One region of the Desulfonauticus sp. genome, then DNA from elsewhere that is predicted to be linked to it. Evidence: riboswitches for the same ligand, from Rfam matches in the RefSeq annotation. Region 1 holds a riboswitch; the other holds the start of a gene.
What was found. Region 1 has a riboswitch for cobalamin ahead of ACTCIM_RS02420 (sirohydrochlorin cobaltochelatase). Riboswitches for the same ligand answer to the same signal wherever they lie in the genome.
Positions count from the first base shown of each region.

Region 2: linked by a shared signal. The riboswitch ahead of ACTCIM_RS06030 (anaerobic ribonucleoside-triphosphate reductase activating protein) and the one ahead of ACTCIM_RS02420 (sirohydrochlorin cobaltochelatase) in region 1 are both predicted to bind cobalamin.

Region 1 is NZ_JBSRHE010000003.1:36,306-46,565, reverse strand. Features, by position in the region: gene panC (pantoate--beta-alanine ligase) at 1-750, shown strand, start outside; gene panD (aspartate 1-decarboxylase) at 743-1,093, shown strand; gene ACTCIM_RS02450 (DUF502 domain-containing protein) at 1,094-1,750, shown strand; gene metK (methionine adenosyltransferase) at 1,761-2,933, shown strand; gene ahcY (adenosylhomocysteinase) at 2,994-4,415, opposite strand; gene ACTCIM_RS02435 (YIP1 family protein) at 4,596-5,570, shown strand; gene ACTCIM_RS02430 (hypothetical protein) at 5,584-5,919, shown strand; gene ahbC (12,18-didecarboxysiroheme deacetylase) at 5,934-7,118, shown strand; cobalamin riboswitch at 7,119-7,303, shown strand; gene ACTCIM_RS02420 (sirohydrochlorin cobaltochelatase) at 7,377-8,246, shown strand; gene cobI (precorrin-2 C(20)-methyltransferase) at 8,243-8,986, shown strand; gene cbiD (cobalt-precorrin-5B (C(1))-methyltransferase CbiD) at 8,970-9,977, shown strand; gene ACTCIM_RS02405 (cobalt-precorrin-7 (C(5))-methyltransferase) at 9,970-10,260, shown strand, end outside.
Region 2 is NZ_JBSRHE010000007.1:40,457-50,716, reverse strand. Features, by position in the region: gene ACTCIM_RS06045 (valine--tRNA ligase) at 1-1,607, shown strand, start outside; gene cobA (uroporphyrinogen-III C-methyltransferase) at 1,617-3,140, shown strand; gene purN (phosphoribosylglycinamide formyltransferase) at 3,141-3,818, shown strand; cobalamin riboswitch at 3,917-4,104, shown strand; gene ACTCIM_RS06030 (anaerobic ribonucleoside-triphosphate reductase activating protein) at 4,166-4,801, shown strand; gene ACTCIM_RS06025 (ribonucleoside triphosphate reductase) at 4,786-6,834, shown strand; gene ACTCIM_RS06020 (glycosyltransferase family protein) at 6,932-7,159, opposite strand; gene ACTCIM_RS06015 (TIGR04282 family arsenosugar biosynthesis glycosyltransferase) at 7,179-8,213, opposite strand; gene ACTCIM_RS06010 (mercuric reductase) at 8,210-9,739, opposite strand; gene ACTCIM_RS06005 (TVP38/TMEM64 family protein) at 9,742-10,260, opposite strand, start outside.

The sequences.
Region 1 (10,260 bases):
CTAAGCCTTATGCGCTATGCCCGCAAGCATTCTGATTTGGTCCTTGTTTCGCTTTTTGTCAACCCAACCCAGTTTGGCCCAGGAGAAGACTTTGAAGCCTATCCCAGGGATTTGGAAAGGGATAAAAAACTTGCTCAGGAGCAGGACGTAGATATCCTTTTTACTCCCGGCAAGGAGGAGATGTATCTTCTCAATCATTTGACTTATGTACGAGTGGACAAGCTGGATAAGTTTTTGTGCGGCAGGAGCAGGCCTACCCATTTTCAGGGAGTATGTACAGTAGTTTTAAAGTTATTTAATATCTGCCAGCCAGATTTTGCAGTTTTTGGGCAAAAGGATTGGCAGCAGCTTATAATTATAAAGAAAATGGTTGAAGACTTAAATGTGGGAGTAAAAGTAGTAGGCCATCCCATTGTAAGAGAGCCAGATGGCCTGGCCATGAGTTCTAGAAATGTTTACCTTTCTAAAGAGGAGAGAAAGCAAGCAGCCAATATCTATCAGGGACTTCTTCTGGCCAAGAAGCTGGTAGAGCAGGGAGAAGTAGAAACTAGCAGGATAAAAGAAAGGGTGCAAAATTTTTATCAAGAGCAGATCCCTTTGGGAAAGTTAGATTACCTGGAGATTGTGCATCCCTTTGAACTTACATCCCTTGAGAGAATAGAAGACAAGGCCCTTATGGCTGTAGCCATGCAGGTGGGCAAGGCCAGATTGATAGATAATCTTTTGTTGCGAGGAAGTTTAGATGTTTAGAGAGTTTTTATTGGCAAAAATTCACAGGGCTACTGTTACTGAAGCCAGACTGGATTATGAGGGTAGTATTTCCATTTGTCCAGAGCTCTTAAAGGCCAGTGGTATTTTGCCTTTTGAAAAGGTTGAGGTCTATAATTTAAATAATGGAGAGAGGTTTGCCACCTATGCTATTCTGGGCAAAAAAGGTGAGATTGCTTTAAATGGCGCTGCTGCTCACAAGGGAAAGCCAGGAGATAAGGTGATAATTGCCGCTTATACCCATTTAACCCCTGCAGAGATAAATTCTCATAAACCTAAGATTGTGCTGGTGGGTAAAGAGAATAAGATTAAGAGAGTAAAATAAGTGTCAGCAGAAAGGCCTACTCTTTTTAAGCGCTTTAGGTCTTTTATCAAGGCCAACTTAATTGCCGGACTACTTTTTCTTACCCCTCTGGCAGCGACTTTTTATTTTTTAAAGTTTACTATTACCTGGATTGATAGAATTTTACTCCTTATTCCCCCAGCCTATAGGCCAGAGAACTTTTTACCTTTCCCAGTGCCTGGTTTAGGGATTTTTGTTTTATTTTTTATTTTACTCTTTACAGGCGTTCTGGTTAGAAATTATCTGGGAAGTAAACTGGTTGCGCTCTGGGAATATATTATTTCCAAAATTCCCTTGGTAAATAAGTTTTATATTTCTGTAAAACAACTTATTGAGACCATTTTAAATGGAGGAAGTAAGGACTTTAAAAGAGTGGTTTTGGTTGAATTTCCCAAGGATGGAGTGTATTCTTTAGGTTATGTAACGGGAGTTGCTGTTGGTGAAATCCAGCAGAAAACCAAAAAAAAGGTGTTAAACATTTATGTTCCCACCACTCCCAACCCCACTTCAGGCTATTACCTGGTGGTGCCAGAAGAAGAGGTCATTCCTCTGGAGATGAGTGTAGAAGATTCTTTTAAGTTGCTTATTTCAGGTGGGATCATAAATCCTGATGAAACCCCTAAAAAAAACAAGAAGTAAGGAGGAAACAATGCTTTTAACTTCAGAAAAATATTATTTTGCCTCAGAATCTGTTACTGAAGGGCATCCAGATAAAGTTGCAGACCAGATTTCTGATGCTATTTTAGATGCAATTATTGGCCAGGACCCCAATGCTAGAGTGGCCTGTGAAACTCTGGTTACCACTGGTTTGGCCTTTATTGCTGGTGAAATTTCCACCACTGCTTATGCGGACTTTCCAGAGATTGTCAGAGAAACTGTGAAGAACATTGGCTATACAGATGCTGCTATGGGCTTTGATTATGCTACCTGTGCAGTTATTTCTTCCATTGACAAGCAATCTCCAGACATTGCCATGGGTGTAAATCGGAAAAATCCAGAAGAGCAGGGAGCTGGAGATCAGGGAATGATGTTTGGCTTTGCTGTAGAAGAGACTCCCACGCTTATGCCTGCTCCCATTTATTGGGCTCATAAGTTGTCTAGAAGGCTTTCCTATGTGCGTAAAAATAATATTTTAGACTTTTTACGCCCAGATGGAAAAACAGAAGTGAGCATTGAGTACATAAAAGGGGTCCCCACCCGTATTGATAGTGTAGTGGTGGCTGCCCAGCACAATGAAAATGTGTCTTATGAAGATCTGGTAGAAGCCATTAAAGAGGAAGTTATTTTTAAGACCTTGCCTGAAGACATGGTGGATAGAAAGCAGATTAAAATCTATATCAATACCACCGGTCGTTTTGTCGTGGGTGGTCCTCAAGGAGACTGTGGGCTTACAGGTCGAAAAATTATTCAGGATACCTATGGTGGCATGGGCCATCACGGAGGAGGTGCCTTTTCTGGTAAAGATCCTTCCAAGGTGGACCGCTCTGCTGCTTATATGGCCAGGTATATTGCCAAAAATATTGTGGCTGCAGGATTGGCCAAGAAGTGTGAAGTGCAAATTGCCTACGCCATTGGCGTGGCTGAGCCTGTTTCTGTATTTGTCACCACTGGAGGCACAGGAGTGGTGCCAGATGAAACCTTGCAAAAGGCAGTAATGGAAGTCTTTGACCTCAGACCTTTTGCCATTATCAAAAGGCTTAACTTGCTTCGTCCCATTTATAAGAAAACCGCATGTTATGGCCACTTTGGAAGAGAAGATGTGGATTTTACCTGGGAAAAGACTGATGCAGTAGAAGATTTAAAGACTGCCTGTAAGATTTAAGCTTATTAAAAAGAATAAATAAAAAAAGAGCCACTCTTAAGAGTGGCTCTTTTTTTAGGGTTAATATCTATAATGCTCTGGCTTATAAGGCCCTTCAATGGGTACGCCTAAGTACTCAGCTTGTTTGGGGGTTAATTTTTCCAGTCTAACGCCTAGCCTATCCAAATGTAATCTGGCTACTTCTTCATCCAGTTTTTTAGGTAAGACCATAACTTTGGGCTCATATTGGTTTTTGGCCAGTTCTATTTGAGCCAGTACCTGGTTGGTAAAACTGGCGCTCATTACAAAACTGGGATGGCCTGTAGCACAACCTAGATTGACCAATCTTCCTTCTGCCAGAACAATAATGGACTTACCAGATTCCAAAATCCACTTGTCCACCTGGGGCTTTATGTTGATTCTTTTACATTTGGGGTTGTTTTCCAGATAGCTCATTTCTATTTCTGAATCAAAATGTCCAATATTACAGACTATGGCTTCATTTTTCATCCTTTCCATATGTTCGCCTCGAATGACATCACAGCAACCAGTAGCAGTGACAAAGATATCTCCCAGGGGAGCCACTTCTTCCATGGTTTTTACTTCATAACCCTCCATGGCAGCTTGCAGGGCACAGATGGGGTCAATTTCCGTGATAATCACTCTAGCTCCCATACCTCTCAGGGCCTGGGCACAGCCCTTGCCCACATCTCCATAGCCACAGACCACAGCTACTTTACCTGCAATCATTACATCTGTAGCTCTTTTGATTCCATCGATTAAAGATTCCCTGCAACCATACAGGTTATCAAACTTGGATTTGGTCACAGAGTCATTAACATTGATAGCTGGGAAAAGCAGCTCTCCAGTTTTTTCTAACTGATACAAGCGATGAACTCCTGTGGTGGTTTCTTCAGAAACTCCCCTGATGTTTTTAGCAATGCGTGTCCATTTTTCTGGGTCTTTTTTTAAGCTGTGTTTTAATCTTTCTACCAGAACCTGCATGTCCTTGTGCTCAAAGGTTTGTTCCAGAAAGGAAGGATCTTTTTCTGCTTTTACTCCCAGATGGATAAATAGAGTGGCATCCCCTCCGTCATCTACAATAAGGTCAGGACCAGAGCCATCAGGCCAGGTCAGGGCTTGTTCTGTACACCACCAGTATTCTTCAATGGTTTCCCCTTTCCAGGCAAAGACCTTGGCCAGGCCAGCTTTAACCACTGCAGCTGCAGCCTGGTCCTGGGTGGAAAAGATATTACAGGAAGCCCAGCGGATATCTGCGCCTAGTTTGTGAAGGGTCTGGATAAGCATGGCAGTTTGAATGGTCATGTGCAAACTGCCCATGATTTTTAAGCCCTTTAAGGGCTTTTCTTCCCCATACTTTTCTTGCAAAGCCATAAGACCTGGCATTTCATTTTCAGACAGGGCCATTTCCTTTAACCCCAAATCAGCCAGGGACATATCTTTAACTTTGTATTCAAGCTCTGGTTGTAATTCTAAAAACATATATTCCTCCTCTAACAATCTATAAAAAGAGGTTTAACCTCAAAGGATGGGTTTTAGCAAGTTTTTAAGCTTATAAAAAAATTGCCCTTTTCTCTTTTTTTAGTTTACTTGATAATTAATTGCTAAATGATTAAGAAAATAGACTAGGAAAAACACAATATAAATAAGGGAGTAAAAACAATGAAAATAAGTTGCCCTAATTGTGGTTTTAGTCGGGATGTGCCTGAGGAAAAAATACCTCCCAGGGCAACCCGGGCTACCTGCCCTAAGTGTGCCCATAAATTTGAATTTAGAAAAGCAGAGCCTGCCCCGTCTTTTATTCCTAGTTTTAGTCAGGAAGAAGAAGTAAAAAGGGAGCCAGAAATAACACCTACACCTGTAGAAGAAGAGCCCACTCAAGAGGTTTTAGCAGAATCTGCTCTGGAGGAAAAAGAGAAAAAGGAAAAGCCCCAGGCAGAAGGTTTGTGGGAAAAGTTAGAAGGTCTAAAACCAGAAGAAGACCCTCAAGTCTTATCTGAAGAAAAGGTTGAAAAAGAGCAAAAAACCGACCCAAAAGAAGAGATTCCCTGGGAGCATCTGGAAAATTATGGTTTTTTTCCTGGGCTTTTTTTGACCTTAAAGAAAACTTTGTTTTCTCCTGGAAAGTTCTTTAGTCAAATGGAGTTTAATGGCTTTGGTAAGCCCTTAGTTTATTATCTTTTGCTAGCTGAAGTCCAGGCAATTTTTACTTTTTTGTGGGAAATGCTGGGCATATTCCCGCACTTACAACAGGAAAACGCTCAGCTAGGTGGGCTTGTGGGCCTTTCAGCCATGGGTTTTGGCTCTTTACTAATACTTATTTTTTATCCCTTGCTCTTGACAGGAGCTCTTTTTTTGGCAGCCGGGCTTAATCATCTTTTTTTGAGTATTTTTCGGGCCGGGAATAAAGGTTTTGAAGGTACTTTTAGAGCCATAAGTTATGCCAGTTCACCTTTGATTTTGGGCATTATTCCTGGGATTGGCCAGTTTGTAGGTGCCCTTTGGTCCATGGTGTTGAGTATAATAGCTTATAAAAAGGTACATGAGACCACTTATACCCGGGTAATTTTGGCTTTACTCCTGACTCCTTTTATTTTAGGGCTAAGTCTCTTTTTGGTGTTTAAGTTCTTGGTTTAGAGAGTGTTAAATTATGTTTAAAAAATTAAGGGCTTTTTGGCGACAGATTAAACTTCAGCAAAGGTTGAAAGCAGAATTAAAGCCAGCCTATTTTCATAAAACTACAGAAGAAATATTGTATCTGACCAGATTGGCAGAGCAAATTTTACCTCCTGATGAAAAGTTTAAATCCAGAATTGTAAAAATTCGCCTGGAGATGTTAAAGCTTAAAAAGTTAATTGCTGAAGATGAATTTGATAAATTGCCTTTAAAAACCAGACAAGAATTGAGAAAAAGCTTAGAGCTTTCTAAGCACCAATTGGAAGAAAGCCTTGGTTTTGTAAAACCACCTACAAAAATTATTCAATAGAAAAAGAGGTTGTTATGATAGGTATTTCCAAGCTTTATTGTGATAATATTGAGCCTTCAGATGCCTTGCGTTATGGCAGGCATTCTAAAAAATTACCTTCCCATTTGCTCCAATTTTCCAAAGACAAAAAACCGGTAGTAGTCTGGAATATGACCAAAAGGTGTAACTTGCGTTGCGTGCATTGTTATGCCCAGGCAGTAAGTGAAGAAGGAGTAGATGAAATTTCTACCACCAGGGCCAAAGAGATTATTGATGATCTGGCCAGTTATGGCGCCCCTGTACTGTTATTTAGTGGTGGAGAGCCCTTGGTGCGAAAGGATTTGGTAGAGCTTGCCCATTATGCTGTATCCAAGGGCATGCGTGCAGTTATTTCCACCAATGGCACTCTTATTACCAGGGAAAAGGCCAAGGAGTTAAAAGAGGTAGGGCTTTCTTATGTGGGGATTTCCCTGGATGGGGGAGAAGAGGTGCACGACCGCTTTCGCAAAGTACCTGGCTCCTTTCAAAAGGCCATGGAAGGCGTAGAAAACTGTCAAAAAGAAGGTTTAAAGGTAGGATTGCGTTTTACCATCAATAAGAGAAATGTAGAGGAAGTTCCCAAGATATTTAAGATTTTAGAGGAAAGGGAAATTCCCCGGGTATGTTTTTATCATTTAGTCTATTCTGGTCGAGGCTCAGAGTTGATTAAAGAGGATTTGGATCATGCTGAGACCAGGAAAGTGGTAGATTTGATTATGGACTTGACCCAGGAACTCTTTGCCAGGGGCAAGAAAAAAGAAGTTTTGACTGTAGATAATCACGCTGATGGCCCTTATGTTTACTTAAGGTTGTTAAAAGAAAATCCCGCCAGGGCAGCAGAGGTGTACGAGCTTTTGCAGTTTAACGAAGGCAATAATTCTGGAAGAGGAATAGGTTGTATTTCCTGGGATGGAAGCGTTCACGCAGATCAGTTCTGGCGTAATCACACCTTTGGCAATGTCCTGGAAAGGCCTTTTTCTGAAATCTGGGAAGATCCCAGGATTGAACTGTTGCAAAAGTTAAAAAACAAAAAGGCTTATGTAAAAGGTAGATGTGCTAAGTGTAAGTATTTAAACATCTGTGCAGGTAATTTCAGGGCTAGAGCTGAAGCCTATTATGGCGATATCTGGGCTCCAGACCCTGCCTGCTATCTCACAGATGAGGAAATAGGCTTAAAATAAGGTTCTTTAACTTTTTCTGGTGCCTAACTCAGGCTTAATAGGGAATCCTGTGCAAATCAGGAGCGGTCCCGCCGCCGTGAGCCCTAAGAAAACCTAAACTTCCTGGTGTGCCACTGCCTAAAAAGGTGGGAAGGCCGAAGTTTAGGGGGGTGAGCCGGAAGACCTGCCAGAAAAAGTCTGGACCGTTTGGGTAACGGGGGCTTTACCCAAACGCGTGTCTTTTTTTGGCTAGCCCCAAAAAATTGAAGGGGGTTTGTTATGTCCTATTCTTTCTCCTTTATTTTCAGCCTTTTTTTTCTTTTTTTTAGTCTTTTTTCTGGCCAGACCCTGGCTCAAACCGCAAAGCAGGGGATTTTGTTGGTAACTTTTGGTTCTTCTTATCAGCAAGCGGAAAAGGCTTATGAGCTTATTGACCAGAAGGTTAAAAAAGCCTTTCCCAGAACGCCTGTTTACTGGGCTTATACTTCTAAAAAAATAAGAAACAAACTGGCTAAAGAAGGGAAGCAGATTGATTCTCCTCCCCTGGCTTTGGCCAAAATGTTGGAGCAGGGGTTTAGTGAAGTGGTAGTGCAGTCTTTGCATGTAATTCCTGGAGAAGAATTTGACTATCTTAAGCAGGTAGTAAATAGTTTTGCCCATTTACCCAAGGGGTTTAAAAAGATTAGCCTGGGTAAACCCCTTCTTTATTCCAGTAAGGATGTGAAAGAAGTGGTAAAAAAACTTTATCCTGTTTTACCAAAGTTAAATAAAGAAGAAGCCTTTTTATTTATGGGGCATGGTACTGAACATCCTGCAGATGTATATTATGCAGGCCTTAATTACTGGTTGCAAAATAAAGATAAGAGGTTGTTTTTAGCTACTGTAGAAGGTAGCATAGAGCTAGAAGATATTTTACCTGACTTGCGCAAGAACAAAATTAAAAGAATTTATTTAATGCCTTTTATGAGTGTGGCTGGAGACCATGCCCACAATGATTTAGCTGGAAAAGAAGAAGACTCCTGGGCAAGCACACTAACTAAACTTGGCTTTGAGTGTGTACCCTATTTAAAAGGCTTGGGAGAAATAGAAAGTGTAGTAGATATCTGGGTCAAGCATCTGCAACAAGCTTATAAGGAATTGGATAATTGAAATCTTTTCAGGTAAAAAAAGGACATTTTTATGCCCTGGGAGTAGGTCCAGGAAGTGCGGACTTACTTACCTTGCGAGCAGTAAAGGTTTTACAGGAGGCAGAGGTTATTTTTTGCCCTGCCTCTTTAAAAAAACAAGAAAGCTTGGCCCTAAAGATAATTTCTCCCTATGTGCAGGAGCAGCAAATCAGAGTGGTCTCTTATCCTATGCAGAAAAATTCCAGCCAGACCTGGGCCCACTGGCAAAAAATAGCCACAGAGATTGTGAAGTTGTGTGAGCAAGACAAAGTGGTAGCCCAGGTTACCCTGGGAGACCCTCTTTTTTATAGCACCAGTTGTTATTTGTTGAGCTTATTACAACCTCTTTTAAAGAAAAAGATTCATGTAGTTCCAGGCATTACAGCCTTTCAGGCAGCTTCAGCCAGGTTTAATCTGCCCCTTAGTTTGCAGGAAGACAGCTTTCTTTTACTGCCTGGAAGTGATGTAAAAAGGCTGGAAAAGGCCTTAACCTGCTGTGAGACGCTGGTTATTTACAAGGCTGGAAAAAACTTAAAGTCTATTTTAGACTTACTGGAAAAAAAAGGATTGTTGGCTGACACCTATCTGGTTGCTTATGTGGAGCAGGAAGAAGAATATCTTGTTCACCAGCCAAGCCCGGATATAAAACTTCCCGGTTATCTGGTAACCATTATTGTCAAACTCGGACATAAACCCTGGACTGAAAGTGAGAACAGGACTTAGTACAGGCACCTATGCTGCAGCCCTGGCCAAGGCCAGCGTGTGTTTGCTTTTGGGTAAGGCTAAAAGACTCAAAAGCATCTGGGTCTTGTTGCCAGATAAAAGATGGGTAAGAGTGGTGCTTACCAAAGCAAGACTTCTCTCTAGCCATAAGGCTGTGGCCTGGGCCAAAAAGGATGCTGGTGATGACCCTGATGTCACCCATAAAATGACTTTAGGTTGTTTGGCTTTGCTTCGAGAAGACAAGCAAATTGTGTTTAAAAGAGGCAAAGGGATTGGAGTGATAACCAGGCCAGGTTTACCTTTACCCATAGGAGAAGTGGCCATAAATCCCAGTGTAAGAAGGTTGATTGCAAAAAACCTGCACAACCTTTCTACTGCAGGAGTGGAGCTTACTTTTATGGCGCCTTTGGGAGAAAGGATAGCTTTAAAAACCTTTAATCCCCGCCTGGGTATTAAAGGAGGAATTTCCCTTTTAGGTACCACGGGCAGAGTAAGGCCCTTTTCTAAAGAAGCTATTAGAAAAACTATTGAACTTCATTTAAATTCCTTACTTGCCCAAAAAATAAATCCTCTGGTTTTGGTGGCTGGCAATTTGGGGAAAAAAGCAGCTTTAAAACTTGAATTTTCTGCAGAGCATATCGTAGAAGTAGGTAATGATTGGCAGACAGCCTTTTCCTTTTTAGAGGAAAAAGAGGTAAAAGACTTGGTTATTCTAAGCCATCCAGGAAAACTCTTGAAATTTTTAAGTAAAGAATTTTACACCCACAGCAAATACTCTTCTTCTGCCTTAAAAGCTCTTGCCAGTTATGGCTTTAATCCAGATAGTTTTAACACTGTAGAGGATTTTTTTCTGACTTTAGATAATCCGGATATTATTCATAAAATGTTAAAGGATGTAAAAAAGTCAATTCTGGATAATTTTAATCTCATGGTTAATAGCTTAAGGGTTTACTTTATAAATTACAAGAGTGAAATTATCGCTTATGCCTAAGCTTAGTATTATTGGCTGTGGTCCAGGAAATCCTTCTTATTTATTACCTGTAGCCAGAGAAAAGGCCCTGGAGCAGGATTTGCTTGTTGGCAAAAAGATGTTTTTGGATTTTTTCCCTGAATTTAAAGGAATAAAAAGAGAACTTTCCTCATCTTTACAGAAAGAAATAGGCTTTTTAAAGCAGGAAATACACAAAGTAAAGGTGGGATTACTGGTAAGTGGCTCTCCCTTGCAGTTTAGTTTGGCCCGGCTGGTCTTAAAAGAAGTTGGCCGTAAAAATTGT
Region 2 (10,260 bases), on a different contig from region 1:
GTTGCCATACTGTGATTGAACCTTATGTTTCCAAGCAGTGGTTTGTGAAGGTAAAGGACCTGGCCAAAAGAGCAAGAGAGGCTGTGGCTCAAGGTGAGACCAAAATTTTCCCTGAACACTGGACCAAAACCTATTTTGAATGGTTAGACAATATTCGGGACTGGTGTATTTCCAGACAAATCTGGTGGGGACATCGCATTCCTGCCTGGACCTGTGAGGAGTGTGGGGAATTAAGTGTTTCCCGTGAGGATTTAACTCAGTGCCCTGGGTGTGGAAGTGCTAACTTAAAGCAAGAAGAAGATGTTTTGGACACCTGGTTTTCTTCTGCTCTCTGGCCCTTTTCTACCCTGGGCTGGCCAGATAAGACCAAAGAACTGGAAGTGTTTTATCCCACTTCTGTGCTGGTTACCGGGTTTGATATTTTGTTTTTCTGGGTAGCGCGTATGATGATGATGGGCCTGCATTTTATGCAGGATGTGCCCTTTAAGGATGTTTATATTCATGCTTTGGTTCGAGATGCCCAGGGACAAAAGATGAGCAAGTCCAAGGGCAATGTAATTGATCCTCTGATTATGATTGATAAGTATGGAACAGATGCCTTGAGGTTTACTCTCACTGCCTTTGCTGCCATGGGCAGAGATATAAAACTCAGTGAAGAGCGTATTGAAGGCTATAAACACTTTATCAATAAAATCTGGAATGCTTCTAGATTTGCTTTAATGAATTTAGATGAAAATTGTTTTGAATGTGAGTTGGAAAATGTAAAGGGATTAGTGCATGAATGGATTTTACATCGCTTAGAAGAGGTTAAGGAAAAAGTAAAATCTGCCATTGAAAGCTATAATTTTAACGAAGCAGCCCAGGTATTGTATCAATTTGTCTGGCATGAATTTTGTGACTGGTATTTGGAACTTATAAAACCAGTACTGTATGGAGAGGATAAGGAAGCTAAACTAATGGCCAAAACCTGTTTGCGCCAGGTCCTGGGAGAAACTCTTGTTTTACTGCATCCCATTATTCCCTTTGTAACCCAAGAGGTCTGGACCTATTTGCCTGGAGTAAAAGAAGAGAACCTTTCAAAATTGCCCTATCCTCCCTTTAGGCCTGAATGTATAAAGCCTAAGGTAGTAGAAGAAATGCAGTTTTTGCAGGAAGTTATTTCTGGAGTGAGAAATATTAAGGCAGAACTGGGTATTTCCCTGGGTACAAAGGTAAAATTACTGGGCAGAGTTGCTGAACCCAAAGACAGAGAATTTTTAGAAGTTCATAGAGAGCTCATTACCTTTTTGGCCAGACTGGAAGATATGCAGGTGGAGAGCGACTTAAAAGAGCCTGAGGGGTGTGCAGGATTTGTGGCTAAAGGGTATGAATTTTTCGTCCCAGTAAAGGGGTTGGTGGATATTGAGGCTGAGCTTTCTCGCCTGGAAAAAGAGTTTGCCAAGATTGATAAGGAACTGACCATAATAGAGAAGAAATTAAACAATCCTGGTTTTTTAAATAAAGCCCCACAACAAGTGGTGGAAAAGGAAAAAACAAAACAAGCTGAGTATAAGGAAAAAAGGGAAAAGATAGAAAAGCTTTATAACAGGCTTAAAAGTATTGTCTAAGGATGGGGTATGAGTAAAGGAAAGGTATATTTAATTGGTGCAGGTCCCGGGGACCCTGGTTTGCTCACCTTAAGGGGCAAGGAGATTTTAGAGCAGGCTCAGGTGGTGGTTTATGACTATCTGGCCAATGAGGAGTTTTTAAATTTTTGTCCTCAGGCAGAAATTATTTATGTGGGTAAAAAGGGGGGAGATCACACTTTACCCCAGGAAAAGATAAATGAGCTTTTGGTAGAAAAAGCCAGAGAAGGTAAGGTTGTAGCCAGGTTAAAGGGAGGAGACCCTTATGTATTTGGCCGGGGTGGAGAAGAAGCAGAAGAACTGGTGGAAGCAGGCATTGAATTTGAAGTGGTGCCTGGCGTAACTTCAGCCGTGGCTGCACCTGCCTATGCTGGAATTCCTCTTACTCACAGGCGCTTTGCCTCTTCGGTTTCTTTTATTACCGGGCATGAAGATCCCAAAAAGCCCGAAAGTGCAATCAACTGGAAGGCCCTGGTGGAAAGTAAAAGTACCCTGGTCTTTTTTATGGGCGTAAAAAATCTACCTTCGATAGCCAGCAATCTACAACAGGCCGGGATGTCTAAAGATATGCCTGTCGCCCTGGTCCACTGGGGTACTACCTGCAAACAGCGTAGTTTGGTTTCCACTCTGGAAAAAGTGGCTCAAGAGGCCAAGGAAAAGGGGTTTAAAGCTCCTTCTTTGATTGTGGTTGGAGAGGTGGTGACTTTAAAAAATACTCTGGATTGGTTTGAGAAAAGACCTCTGTTGGGTAAAAAGGTTGTGGTTACGCGAGCCAGGCAGCAGGCTAGTGGATTTAAGCAAAAGCTAGCTGCTTTAGGGGCGTGTGTGCTGGAATGCCCAACCATTGAGGTGGTTCCCCTCTCTGATTATAGTCTGTTGCACCAAGCTTTGGCCAATTTAGAGTTTTATGACTGGCTTATTTTTACTTCTGTAAATGGAGTGAAGTATTTCTGGCAAGAACTTAGAAAAGCCAATATGGATGCCCGCAGCCTGGGTGGACTTTTGGTGGCAGCTATTGGTCCAGCCACTGCCCAGGAACTCCAAAAAGTAGGTATTTATCCTGATTTTGTACCTCCCAAATATGTGGCTGAAGAGGTGGTTGCTGGTCTTTTAAAGCTGGGAATTAAGGGCAAAAGGGTTTTAATCCCCAGAGCTAAAAAGGCCAGAGAAGTGTTGCCTGAAGAGTTAAATAAGGCTGGAGCCCGGGTGGATATTTTGCCTGTATATGAAACCAGGCTGGGACAGGGAAAAAAAGAAGAGCTTTTAAGCTGGATAAAAGAGGGAGAAATGGACCTGGTTACTTTTACCAGTTCTTCTACAGTGGAAAACTTTTTTCATTTAATAGGAGATGAGGTATCCAGAGAAGAATTAGCAAAGCTAAATTTCGCTTCCATTGGTCCCATTACTTCCAATACCTTAAAAAAGTTTGGTTTTACTCCCCAGGTAGAAGCTAAAGAGTATACCATTGATGGTTTGTTAGAAGCAATTTTGACCTTTTTTAGAGGAGAAAAGTAAATGCTTTCCCTGGCTGTACTTATTTCTGGCAGTGGCTCCAACCTTCAGTCCATTATTGATAAAATAGAAGAAGAAAAGTTAAAGGCCAGGATAAAGGTGGTTATTTCCAATAATCCTGAGGCCTATGGTCTGGAAAGAGCTAAAAAACATAACTTAAAAACCGAAGTGGTAGAGCACCAGCAATACCCAAGTAGAGAAAGGTTTGAACAGGAACTAATAAAGATTATTAGGGGAGTGGGTGCAGAGGTGGTGGTTTTGGCTGGATTTATGCGCATCCTTTCTCCCCTTTTTGTTTCTACTTTTCCGCACAGGATTTTAAATATTCATCCTGCCTTACTTCCCAGTTTTCCAGGGCTTCATGCCCAGGCACAGGCTGCAGATTATGGCGTAAAACTTTCGGGCTGTACGGTGCATTTTGTAGATGAAAAGATGGATAATGGACCCATTATTATTCAGGCTGTGGTTCCTGCCTTGCCTGAAGACGATGGAGATAGCCTGGGAGCTAGAATCTTGCGCTGGGAGCATCGCATTTATCCCCAGGCCCTTAGCTGGCTGGCTGAGGGCAAATTGAAAATTCAAGGCCGCAAGGTCTTGTTAGAAAAGGAAATGAAACCCTTTCTGGGACCGATAGAGGAACCAGGCCTGGTATCTCCGGGGCTAGAAAAAGATTTTTTTTAATCTTTTGATATAATTTAGAAAAAAATTTTTTTCTTTAACCCTCTGGTTTGTTGACAACTTTTTATTTGCGTAATTTTTTTTATTTGAGTTATGAAAAGCCAATCTCGGGTGCTCCAGGTGCCTAATTTAGGCTTAATAGGGAATCCTGTGCAAATCAGGAGCGGTCCCGCCGCCGTGAGCCCCTCTAAAGGCAAGCTTGTTTACCAGCCACTGTCTCTACAGGTAGAGATGGGAAGGCCAAGCTTGTGGGGTGAGCCGGAAGACCTGCCTGGAGATGGTCTTACTTTTCTCTAAACGAGGATTTAGAGAAAAGCTTGGTTAAACATATTGAAACTATAAGGTTGAACATGAGTGACCTGGCAGAGCTAAAGGGGTTTTTGCCTTTTAGCTTAATTGATTGGCCTGGAAAAATCAGTGCAGTTTTATTTTTTTCTGGCTGTAATTTTGCTTGTCCTACCTGTCATAACTGGCAACTGGCCCAGGAAGGCCACCTTTTACCTGCTTTAGCCTGGGAAGAGGTCGTAAGTAAACTTAAAAAAGACCAAAAGTGGCTGGAGGGAGTGGTTTTAACCGGTGGGGAAGTGACTTTGTTGCCTTATTTGGAAGAGCTTTGTAGGGAGTTAAAAAACCTGGGGTATCTGGTAAAGGTGGATAGCAATGGTTTTAAACCTCAGGTTTTGGAGAAGCTTTTGGCTTTAGACTTGGTGGATTTACTGGCCATAGATGTAAAAGGTCCTTTTGAAAAGTATTCAGCCCTGACAGGTAAAAAGGTAAGCGTAGAAGAAGTAGAAGCTAATTTTACTTCTATCTTTGCGTTAGCTCAAAAATATTCACATAAATTTTATTTTCGTTTAACCAAGGTGCCTTTGTTAACAGAGAAAGATATGGAACTAACCAGAGAATATTTACCCCCAAATTTTACCCTGCATTTACAAGAGTACATAAACCCCAAAGGGAGGAATAAATTATGCCAGAGCAGATAAAAAAAAGAGACGGAAGACTGGAAACCTGGTCTGTAGATAGAATTGCCCAGGCCATTTTAAAAGCTTTAAAGGCCAATCAGATTAAAGACCCTCTTTTGGCCAAAAGATTGGCCTTAAAGGTAGAAGCCAAGCTCAAGGAATTTTCCGTGGTGGACCAGGAACAGGTTCAGGATATGGTGGAATTGGTTTTAATGGAAAACAGGCTCTATGAAGTAGCTAAAAAATATATTTTATATCGAGAGAAACGAAGAGAAATAAGGGAACAAAAAAAGAGTTTTCTGGATGTGTGTCAGGTCATAGATGAATATCTGGAAAAAAAAGACTGGAGAGTGAATGAAAACGCCAACCTGTCTCACTCTTTTCAGGGATTGATGCTGCACCTTTCTGGCTCTGTACAGGCCAGATACGCTCTGGAAAAATATCCTGAAGAAATTCGAGAAGCCCATAACCTGGGTTATTTTCATATTCATGACCTTTCCTTTGGCTTGGCAGGTTATTGTGCTGGTTGGAGTTTAAGGGACTTGCTCCTGGAAGGATTTAACCTGGAAGGCAGGTGTTCAGCAGGCCCTGCCAGACACTTTGATTCTGCTCTGGGACAAATGGTTAATTTTTTGGGTACCTTGCAAAATGAGTGGGCAGGGGCTCAGGCCTTTAACAATGTGGATACCTATCTGGCTCCCTTTGTTGCCTATGATGGACTTAGCTATGAGGAAGTAAAGCAGGCCATTCAAAAATTTGTGTTTAATTTAAACACCACTTCCAGATGGGGAGGACAATCTCCTTTTACCAATTTGACCTTTGACCTGGTTCCACCTGCTCATATTGCCAGCGAACCAGTAATTATAGGTGGCAAGTTGCAGGACAAGACCTATGCTGAGTTTGAAAAGGAAATGGAATGGATAAACAGGGCCTTTTTAGAGGTGATGCTGGAGGGAGACTATCACGGCAGAATTTTTAGTTTTCCCATTCCCACTTATAATGTGACCAGAGATTTTCCCTGGGAAAGTGAAGTGGGGGAATTGATTTTAAAACTTACCGGAAAATATGGGGCGCCTTATTTTCAGAATTTTATTAACTCAGACCTAAAACCAGAGGATGTGCGCTCCATGTGTTGTCGCTTACAGATGGACTTAAGAGAACTCCGCAAAAGAACAGGTGGGCTTTTTGGGGCAGGAGATTTGACTGGCTCCATTGGGGTTGTGACCCTGAACTTGCCTAAACTGGCTTATCTTGCCCAGAATGAAGAAGACTTTTTGCATTTGATTAGCGAGTATGCTGAATTGGCCAAGGATTCTTTGGAATTTAAACGCAAACTTATTGCAGACAACTTAGAAAAGGGCATGTTTCCCTTTACCAAGCGTTATCTAAAGGTGGGATATAAAAATCACTTTAGTACCATTGGGCTGGTGGGAGGTCACGAGGCCTGCATGAATCTTTTAGGCAAAGGTATTGAAACCGAAGAAGGCGTAAATCTGATGCAAAGAGTATTAAAACATCTGCAAGAACTTACCAGAAAATTCCAAGAAGAAACTGGAAATCTATATAACCTGGAGGCTACTCCTGCTGAAGGCACTAGTTTTAGATTGGCTAAAATAGATAAGTCTCTTTATGCCAATATTTATACTTCTGGTAATGGTGTTCCTTACTATACCAATTCCACCAATTTACCAGTTGATTATACCACTGATATCTTTAGAGCTTTAGAGCATCAGGATAAATTACAACCTCTTTATACAGGTGGCACTGTTTTTCATGTTTATTTGGGCGAGGCTGTTTACGATAAAGAAAGTTTAAGAAAGTTTATTGTTAAATCCCTTTCCAATACTAAATTGCCTTATCTATCCATTACTCCTACCTTTTCTGTATGCAAGCAGGATGGATATCTGGAAGGGGAGCATTTTACCTGTCCAAAATGTGGACAGGAGGCAGAAGTTTATACCAGAGTGGTGGGATATTATAGGCCTGTTCAACTGTGGAATAAGGGAAAACAGGCAGAATATACTTTGCGTAAACAATTTGAACTTGTAAGCTAGAGATAAAAGCTGATAACTTTTGATTATTTGATTAAGAGAGGCTGGGCTGGAGTATAAATTTTTTGTGTTGTGCTTATAAAAAATTTATTAGCTTATCCTACAGGTTAAAAAGAGGATTTTTGCCTGATAGGTAAGCCTTTCTTATTTGTTTAAGGTCATAGCCTAAGAAAGCTGCTAAAAGTACGCATTGATTTAAGTAGGTGGTTTTCCATACTCCATATTTTTTCCACCTTCTGCCTGATGTTAAGAGATATTCATCTGCACAGGCTATTTTACCTCTGCTTTTAGCTTTTTTTACAAAAAGTAAGTCTTCCAGGATTGGCACCTCAGGAAAGCATCCCAGTTTAAAAAAAATCATCTCTTTTAAGGAAAAAACCCTGATCGCCATATGGCTTTTTTAGCAGGTTGGCTCTGATATTTGTGCCAAATTCAATAAGTGCTTTTCCTTTAATGTTTTCGGCTATTTTAAACTTAAAAAAACCAAGCAGGGGTTGTTTTTTTTCTATAGTTTCCCGAATGCAGATATCCCAGTTGTCAGGTAAGATAGAATCAGCATGGGCAAAAAAGAGTATATCGCCACTTGCTATTGCTGCTCCTTTATTCATCTGCTTGGCTCTGCCAGAGGGGCTAACAACAACTTTACACTTCATTTGCCTTACAATGCTTAGGGTATTGTCTTTGCTACCTCCATCTACAATAACAGGTTCCACATTAAATCCATTTTTTAGCTGATTTAAAAGGCAGGCAATATTTTTTTCTTCATTTAAGGTGGGGATAATTACAGAGATTTTTTTAGGTATATCTTCAAATTTATCTACATCGCTTAAAGTTTGCAGAAGTTTGTAGTTTTTAACTTTAGCTAGGGTTTGTTTTAGTACTTTTCCGGTTCCCCAGTCTATGTTTTCAAATAGTTCCGGAATAGGTTGGTTTAATCCAAGCAAATAATAACCACCGTCTTTAGCAGGCCCAATTACACAGTTGTATTTAGCAAGCAGTTTAAAGGCTTTTTTAAGCAATTTGGCTCGCAAGTTGGGACAATCACTTCCTATTAAGACAATGTTTGTAAATCCTTCTTTAAAACCTTCGGCAAAGGCCTGTTTTATTTTTTCACCCAGGTCTCCCTTACCCTGTTTAGAATATACAATATCTTCTCCCAGCCACTCCTGCATTTCCCTTTTTGTCCCGCCAGTGTACTTGATTTTAAAAGGTAGGTTTGTTTTTTTTACCTGAGAAACTACAAAGGAAGTCATCACTCTTTGTAGATTGGCTGCACCTGCAGGGCCCAGCTTGGTAATTAGGCGTGTTTTTGTTTTTCCAGGAACAGGATAGCGAGTAAAAATTATAATAAGGTTTTTGTGGTTTTCAGCAGAGAAGCTCATCTTCTTTGAAACTTAAGCCACCACTTTAAAATCTTTGCTACCAGCGGGGTGAGTCTGCTTTTCTGGTAAAGACTTGCCATCCGTTTTATGGCTTCACTTTGAGTTGGGTAGGGATGTATTACCTTTGCAAGTTTCCTAAGCCCCAGGTTATAGGTCATAGCGATAGTAAGTTCATTTATCATTTCACCTGCGTGTGCTGCTACGATAGTTGCTCCCAGGATTTTGTCTGTTCCTTTTTTAACCATTACTTTTACAAAGCCAAGGGTTTCACTTTCAGTTTGTGCACGATCATTTTCATGCAGGTCAAATTTAAAATATTCCACAGCCAAACCTTTGCTTTTGGCCTCTTCTTCATACATTCCCACATGTGCCACTTCAGGGTCAGTATAAGTACACCAGGGTATGACAAGAGAACTCAAGCGTTTTCTTCCCTTAAAAAGGGCATTTTGAACCACAATCTGAGCTGTTGCTTCTGCTGCATGGGTAAACTTCCACTTCAAACAACAATCACCTGCAGCATAGATGTTTTTATTGGTGGTTTGAAGAAAGTCATTAACCTTTATTCCCTTTCTTAAATCGTATTCTACCCCTACTACATCTAGATTCAGGCCTTCTACATTGGGAGCTCTTCCTGTAGCTACCAAGATTTCATCAGTTTCTATGTTTATCCTCTCCTTGTCTTTAATCTTTTGGACAGAGACCACTTTTTTGCCATTTTTTATTTTTTTTACTTCAACCACTTTTGACTCACTTAACATTTCAATACCATCTTTTTTTAAGACACCTTCTACTAGTTCTGCTGCTTCGATATCTTCTCTTGGTAAAACCCTTGAATATTTTTTTACCATTGTTACTCTGGCGCCCAACCTGCTAAGAGCTTGGGAAAGCTCACATCCAATAGGACCGCTACCAATGACAAGAATATGTTCAGGAAGCTTTTCTAGGTTAAAGATAGTTTCGTTTGTTAAATAACCACTTTCTTTTAATCCAGGGATATCAGGGACAACAGCCCTTGCTCCAGTGGCAAGGACAGCTTTTTTGAATTTTAAGACTTTTCCATCCACTTGGACTGCATTATCCCCAACAAAGCACCCTTCTCCTAAAAACACATCTACACCGAGTTGAGAATACCTTTTTACAGAATCATTATGGCTGAGATTAGCTCTTATCCTTCTCATCCTTTCCATCACTTTAGGAAAAGCTGACTTTGTCACCTGCTGGCTTTCAAAACCATACAGCCAGGCATTTTTTAATGTGTGGGCTATTCTGGAAGACTTAATAATGCTCTTGGAGGGTACGCAGCCCACATTAAGACAGTCTCCACCCATCAGGTCCTTTTCAATAAGAGCAACCTTTCCTCCAAGAGAGGCAGTGATAATGGCACTTATTAGACCAGCTGTACCTGCACCAATGACAACAAGGTTGTAAATTGGCTCAGGTTCAGGGTTAAGCCAATCTTCTGGATGCACATTGCTTAGAAGTTTTTGGTTATAAATATCCTTTGGAGATAAACTTAATCTAGACATAATTATTCCTTAATCTTTTTTCTTGCTCTTTTAACTACAAAAAATAGAATTATAAATATTAACAAAACAATAAGTATGAGCACCCAGGGTACCTTGCCTTCCTGGATAGAGGTAGTAACAGCATCAGTTCCAACCACATAAAGTATTGTTCCTGGCAACATGCAGATAAAAGACCATAATACATAAGTTATAAAAGGAACTTTGGTGAGTCCAAAACCATAATTGAGCAGGTTAAAAGGGAAGAGGGGTACAAGTCTTGTAATGGCAACTATTATGGCGCCATTCTTTTCGGTCATATCGTCTAGCTTTTTAAATCTTCCGTTCTTTTCCAAAAGCGATGCAATAAAGTCTCTGGCAAGATATCTTGAGATTAAAAAACATAAGGAAGCTCCAATGGTTGCTCCAAATATAACTGTTATTACACCTACAACTGAGCCAAAAATAGCTCCAGCCATTATTGTTAATGCTGAACCTGGTATTGCCATTACAGTTGCTATAGCATAAACACCCATAAAAATAAT